Blastochloris viridis: one gene and its partner. The protein of the gene in region 1 binds, or shares a complex with, the protein of each later gene. Links are inferred from orthologs where the notes say so. Each region holds a gene or a part of one and is shown on either strand. Other genes may lie near its edges. The genes, in order: BVIR_RS08935 and exbB.

Region 1 (3,242 bases):
GAAGGTCCGGGCGACGGCGGCGCTCGTCAAGGGTGCCAGCCTGTCGCTGATGGGGCTGTGGGTGCTGGGCTCGACCGCCTATCAGCTTGTCGTGCTGGGGGTGCCGCGGGCGGAGGTGATGGGGGTGGTCGGCCTCATGGCGCTGATCGCCAATCTCGCCAGCGTGCTGCTCTTGATGCGCTACAAGGACGGCGACGCCAACGTGCGTTCGGTGTGGCTGTGCTCGCGCAACGACGCCATCGGCAATGTCGCGGTAATGGTGGCGGCGGCGAGCGTGTGGGGCACCACCACGGCGTGGCCGGACCTGGTGGTCGCGGCGGCGATGGCCGGCCTGTTCCTCAGTTCCTCGCTACAGATCCTGCGCCAGGCGTGGCGGGAATACCGCACCGGACAGGACCTCGGCGCGCTTTCCAGCCACGGCCATGTGCATGACGATGGGCATGGACATCGGCACGGGCACAACCACGCGCACCTCCACTGACTGCGGCCGGCGCCGGGGCGATCGATCGTCCCCGGCGCTGGCGTGCCTTTTCCCGCCCGTCACATCGAGCCGCGCCAGCGCGGCAGGAGCCGACCGGTGCGGCGGGCGTAGTCGTCCCAGGCCGGGCCGAACAGATCGCGCATCATCGCCTCTTCGCGGTTGATGCGCGTGACATAGACCGCGCCGAAGCCGACGAGGCCGGACAGCGCGCCGGCCCAGTGCGGCAGCAGCAGCGCCTGCGCGATCGCCATCAGCCACATCGCGGCGTACATCGGGTGGCGGATCCAGCGATAGACGCCGCGCGTGATCAGCGCGTGGTCCTGCTTGATTTCGAGGGTCGGCGACCATTGCCGGCCGAGATCGGCGTGCGAGCGCCAGAACAGGAGATCGGCGATCAGGTAAATGATGGCGCCGGCGATGATCGCGGCAGGGCTGGCGGGCACCACCCATTCGGCCGGCCACGGCCAGAAGATCGTCGCGAACGGCAGCACCATGACGCCGAGGGCGGCGGCAACGAGCACGAGCCTTTCGGTGACGTCCATGCGGGTCTCGACGAGCGGGCCGTTGCGGGTGTGGACGTAGAGATTGCGCAAGACCCACATCGTCAGGCTGCCGGCGACGAACGCCCGCGTGCCCCAGTCGCCGCTATCGGCGAACAGAACATAGGAGGTGAGCAGGGCGAGGGGAACGACGATGCCGATGAGGGTGCGTGGCTGCATGGACAGAGGCTCCTAACGTATGCGGATGGAGACGTTGCCGGCGAAGCTTCCGCCGGGCGGCGGGGGAAACGAGATGCTGGCGAGCACGGCGCGAATGGCGCGGTCGATGGCGAAGTTGCCGGACGCGCGCACCAGCCGGTGCGAGACGAGTTTTCCGCCCGGCCCGACGGTGAACGCCACAGCGACGACGCCGGACACCTCCAGGCCGAGGCTGTCGACTCGCGCCTGGAGAATGGCCCGCACCCGCGTGGCGTAGCCGGGGTCGCGGCCGGGCCGCGCGGTGGGGGAGGGTTCGCCCGGCTGCGCAACCGGCCGCGCGCTGGGGCGCTTGGGCTCAGTGCGGCGCGGCACCGGTTCGGCCTCCGGTTTCGGGTGCGAGGGAGCCGGGCGCGGCTCGGGGGCGATGGTCGGCTCCGGCTCGGGCGTGACGATCTGGTCCGGCGGTGGCTCGGGGATGGGCTCCGGCTCGGGTTCCGGTTGGGGCTCCGGCGGCAGCGGATCGGGGACGGCATCGGCGGGCTCGGTGGCGGGCGATTCGACGACGAACGTGATCTCGACTTCCCCGGGCGGGGCCTGCGCGGGCTCAGGACTGGGCAGGACGATCAAGGCCGATGCGTGCACAGCCGTGACCAGGGCGATGAGGCCCGCCCGCCGTCCGCGGCTCAGCGGGGGATAGGCTGCGGCAGCGCTGGCGGCGACGCTCATGATGCGGCGATCACGGCGCGGCGGCGCTCGCCGCCGGGGCGGGCGCCTCGACCACGCCGCCGCTCCGCGCGTCCTGGCCGGGGCGTTGTGCGGCCTTCGGGTCGGTGACCAGCGCGATACGGCGGATGCCGGCAGCCACCAGAACATCGACGATGCCGACGACCTCGCCATAGGCGAGTTCGCGGTCGCCGCGCACCCGCACGGTGCGCTCGCCGTCGGCAATTTTCGCCAGCACCGCTGCCGCCAGTTCCTCGCGCGCGACCGCGCCCTGGTCGACGGCGATGCGGCCGTCGCGATCGACCGACACCACCACCGGATCCTTCGGATCAAGCGGCTTTGCCGTGGAGGCGCGCGGCAGATCGAGCTTCAGGCCCGCCGCCAGCAGCGGCGCGGTGATCATGAACACCACCAGCAGCACCAGCATGACGTCGACCAGCGGCGTCACGTTGATCTCGGCCGACGGCCGGTGCCCGCCGGGCCGCGACCCTCCGAATCCACCGAGGCTCATCGCGTCTCTCCGTCAATGGGAGGAACGGCATTGATGCCGAACTGCACGGCGCGGTGTTCGACGTGATGGCGGAGCCGCTGCCCGGCGTGGCCGAGCACGGCGGCGAGGCGGTTGTAGCCGAGCGAGGCGGGGATGGCCGCGGCGAGACCAATGGCGGTCGCCGCCAACGCCTCGGCAATGCCCGGCGCCACCACGGCGAGGCTGGTGTCCTGCGCCGCGGCGATGCCCATGAAGCTCGACATGATGCCCCACACCGTGCCGAACAGGCCGATGAACGGCGCGGCGGAGGCGATCATCGCCAGAGCGGGCAGGCCGCGTTCGAGCCGCATCATCACGATGTCCGCCTCGCGCCCCATCGCCTCGCCGATGCGGGTGCGCCGCTCGGCGACGCTCTCGGCGGCGATGTGAAGGCGCGCGGCCTCGACGCCGGCACGCTCGACGCCGGTGAGGAGCGCGGGCACCTCGCCGCGCGCGGCCGCTTTGAGCGCGCTCTTGAGGCTGCGATGGCCGAGCCAGACCTCGACCATCGCCACCCAGCACCAGATCGAGGCTGCGGTCAGCGCCAGGATCACGCTGCGGCCGACCCAGCCGGCCGACAGGAACAGCCCCAGCGGCGTCATGTCCACCGTGTGCATGTCACGCCCTCGCAACCATGGACGCGGTCACAGCCGCACCTTGGCGCCGAGCCCGAAGGTGCGGCCGCGGACGTAGCTCACGCCGGAAATCTGCTCGCCGGTGGCGGCGGACAGGCCGTAGGCCTGACCGAATGAGATCGTCTCGTCGTTCAGCAGATTGCTGCCGAACAGATAGAATTCCCGCTTCTCCCACT
Region 2 (3,199 bases), 790 kb from region 1 along the record:
GGGCCAACGGCCGGCTGCCGCCGCCATTGGTCCGATTGGGTGTCCGGTGGCCCCTTCGCGATCCCGAATCCAACCTCGCCGGAAATACCTGATCGAACAGGATTTCCGGCGAGAGCCGGCAGCGCTGCGCCCGGCTTGCCAGCGCGGGTCGGCGCCCTCAGCGGAAACTGTAGCGGATCGGCACCGAGAAGCTGAAGCGGGCGCCCGACAATTCGGGCGGCGCCTGCGGCAGCGGCTGCGCCCGCTGGATCAGCGCCGCGGTCTCGCGGTCGAGCGAGCTCACACCGGAACTCGCCGCCAGCCGGCTCGACAGCACGTTGCCGCTGCGGTCGATGGTGAAGTGGAGACGGGCAACGCCGGTTTCACCACGCGCCTGCGCCTCGGCGGGATAGCGCTTGTGGCGCTGCAGGTGGGCGACGATGCGGCTGTTCCAGTTCGGCATGGCGTTGCTGCTGCCCTGGCCGAACCGTCCGGGCGAGGGAATCGAGGCCACCGTGTCCGCCGAACTGCGCGCCGTGGTCGCGGCCACCGCGCGCGGCGGGGTCTCCGGCTTGTCGGGCTCGGGCTTCTTCACCTCGCGCTTGGGATCGGGCTTCCTGGGCTTCTTCACCTCGCGCTTCGGCACCGGCTTGGGCGGCACCGCCTCGGGCACCGGCACCGGATCGGGCACCGTCACCGGCGCTTCGACCGGATCGGGCATCTCCAGCGCCGCCTGCTCGACCTCCGGCTCCGGCGGCGGCGTCACGGCCTCCTCGGGCTGGGGCTGCACGTCGTCGGTCTTGGTCTGTTCGGGGCCCGGCACGCTTTCGGCACTGGCGACGTCCGGCGACGCCGCCAGCATCTCCAGCTCGACCAACACCGGCGCGCCGGCGGTCTCCGGCGGCTGCCAGTTCGCCAGCACCGCCACCGCCAGCCCGCCATGGGCCAGCGTGGCGATCGCGAACGCGGTGGTCCAGCGCGCGGCGTCGCGGCGCGATGACGACAGCACGCTCATCGTGCGCCCCCACCATCGAGCCCGACCAGCGCCACCTTGAGATAACCGGCGGCGCGCAGCGCGTTCATCACCGTCATCAACTCGCCATAGGCGACCGACTTGTCGGCGCGCAGGAACACCCGCTGCTCGCGGTCGCCGCCGCTCAGGCGGTCGAGCGCGCCGGCGAGCTGGCCGTGGCCCACCGCCTCGTCGCCGACCGCCAGCGACAGATCGGCCTTTACCGTCAGGAAAATCGGCTTGTCCGGCCGCGGCTGGTGCTCGGCGGTCGAGTTCGGCAGGTTGACCGCGACGTCGACGGTGGCGAGCGGCGCCGCAATCATGAAGATGATCAGCAGCACGAGCATCACGTCGATGAACGGCGTGACGTTGATCTCGTGCATCTCATCGACGTCGCCGTCGGAGGGACCGAACCGCATCGCCATGGTGTCACTCCGCCGCCGGATGGACCTTGCGCAGCTGCCCGCCGCTGCGCCGGTCGATGTCGCGGCCGGCCAGGCGCAGCACCGCAGCTGCGGCATCGCCGACCACACCGCGATAGCCGGCGATCTGGCGGGCAAACACATTGTAGATCATCACCGCCGGAATCGCCGCGATCAAGCCGAGCGCCGTCGCCAGCAGCGCCTCGGCGATGCCCGGCGCCACCACCGCCAGATTGGTGGTCTGGGCCTTCGAGATGCCGATGAAGCTGTTCATGATGCCCCACACCGTGCCGAACAGGCCGACGAACGGCGCGGTGGCGCCGATGGTGGCGAGGCTGCCGATGCCGCGGGAAATGCGGCGGCCAGCCGCCGCCTCGATGCGCTCAAGCCGCGAGCCGATCCGCTCCTTGATGCCGTCGGCCGGCAGGCCGGCGGAGGCGCCGATCTCGGCGGTGGCGGCGATGGCAAAGTCCCGCGCCACCTCGGCGTCCGGCGCCAGACGGTCCAGCGCCTCGCCGAGCGAGGTCGCCTCCTCCACCACCTTGAGGCCGCCGCGGGCACGGCGGCGGGCGCCTGCAAGCTCGATGGTCTTGGCGAGCCACACCGTCCAGCTCAGCACCGAAGCCAGCGCCAGCCCGACCATCACGAGCTGCACCACGATGTCAGCGGCGAGGAACATGCCGAACGGCGACAGATCGCGCGGCAGCGCCAGCTCGGGCATCGCCGGAGCCGCAGAAGCCTGCGACGCGGGGGCCGGCGCGGAACCGGGTTGCTCCGCAGCGGATTGACCGCCGCTGCCGGCCGGAGACAGCGCGGCCGCCGGAGGGGCGCCACCTGCGGGCGCGGCGGTGGCAGGCGCGGCGGGGTGCGGCATCGCTTGGTGCGGCGTGGCGCCGGAGGCCTCGGCGGGCGCGGGATGGTGTGCCGGCGCGGCCGGAGACGCAGCAGGGCCACCCTGGGCCGCCGCCGGCAAGGCGCCGAGAACGATGGCCAGCGCCACCGCCGAACCGAGCCGGCGCGCGACCGAAACCAAACCGTCAAACCAGATCGAAGACATCATCAATAATCGCTGCATCAACCGTCGTCCGGTTTCGGACCGGGAGGCCGCATTGCGCCGGAAACCCCGCTCATGCGTCCTGCAGATCGGCTGCAATGGAACGGCCGCACCGCGCCGCGCCCCGCATGAGCCGCCAACGGCTCCCGACTGCCCGCTTAGTGTTGACGGATCGGCAGACGCGGTCAATCCGCCTTCTGCACAATGGAACTATTATCGTTATAGACTCTCCGGCAATCGCTTTATATCACGCGTGCCATCGGCACTGTTCCGGTGCTGTCCGGCAAAGTTTAGAACAATGCAATATTGCTGCAAGCCGATTTGCCCGCCGACTCGAAACAACGGCCGCGGCAGCCGGCCGTTGTTTGCAATCATACGGTTTCCGGATGATCCCGTCGTGATCGGCAACAGCCACCTCAACTCAAGGGCTCGGGGCCGTCCTCGTCGTCCGCCTCGTCCCGGCGAAGACGATAGCGCTGCATCTTGGCGCGGAGGCCGACCCGCGACAGGCCGAGCCGCTCGGCGGCGTGGCTGATGTTGCCATTGCACAGCCGGAGCGTGGTTTCGATCTCGGCCTTCTCCAGCGCCTCGACCCGGTCCTTCAGCGTGGCCCCGACCGCCTGCGGCCGGTGCGGCGACAAAATGCGCGCCGACAACAGGTTCGGCCCCAGCGGCTCATCGCTCTCCGACAGCGCCACCATGCGCTGGATCTCGTTATGCAGTTCGCGCACG

What was found.
Region 2: the proteins of BVIR_RS08935 (region 1) and exbB are in contact, whole or in part, in a cryo-EM structure (PDB 9DDO), measured with the Escherichia coli proteins. The link is inferred for Blastochloris viridis from one-to-one orthologs.

Annotation. Positions count from the first base shown.
Region 1 is NZ_CP012946.1:2,011,701-2,014,942, reverse strand. The notes cover bases 60-2,991. They hold BVIR_RS08935 (TonB family protein), read right to left. Parts: upstream 1,906-2,991; coding sequence 1,213-1,905; downstream 60-1,212. Other genes in these bases: BVIR_RS08925 (MotA/TolQ/ExbB proton channel family protein), read right to left, coding at 2,410-2,991; BVIR_RS08930 (ExbD/TolR family protein), read right to left, coding at 1,916-2,413; BVIR_RS08940 (protein-S-isoprenylcysteine O-methyltransferase), read right to left, coding at 541-1,200; BVIR_RS08945 (cation efflux transmembrane domain-containing protein), read left to right, coding at 60-481. In the rest of the region: more of BVIR_RS08945, read left to right, coding at 1-59; more of BVIR_RS08925, read right to left, coding at 2,992-3,048; BVIR_RS08920 (TonB-dependent receptor), read right to left, coding at 3,076-3,242. UniProt on the Escherichia coli protein: Interacts with outer membrane receptor proteins that carry out high-affinity binding and energy dependent uptake into the periplasmic space of specific substrates such as cobalamin, and various iron compounds (such as iron dicitrate, enterochelin, aerobactin, etc.).
Region 2 is NZ_CP012946.1:2,801,697-2,804,895, forward strand. Bases 278-3,166 are described here. They hold exbB (tonB-system energizer ExbB), read right to left. Parts: upstream 2,135-3,166; coding sequence 1,421-2,134; downstream 278-1,420. Other genes in these bases: BVIR_RS12270 (energy transducer TonB), read right to left, coding at 278-994; exbD (TonB system transport protein ExbD), read right to left, coding at 991-1,416; BVIR_RS12285 (sigma-54-dependent transcriptional regulator), read right to left, coding at 2,884-3,166. Also shown: more of BVIR_RS12270, read right to left, coding at 158-277; more of BVIR_RS12285, read right to left, coding at 3,167-3,199. UniProt on the Escherichia coli protein: Involved in the TonB-dependent energy-dependent transport of various receptor-bound substrates. Protects ExbD from proteolytic degradation and functionally stabilizes TonB.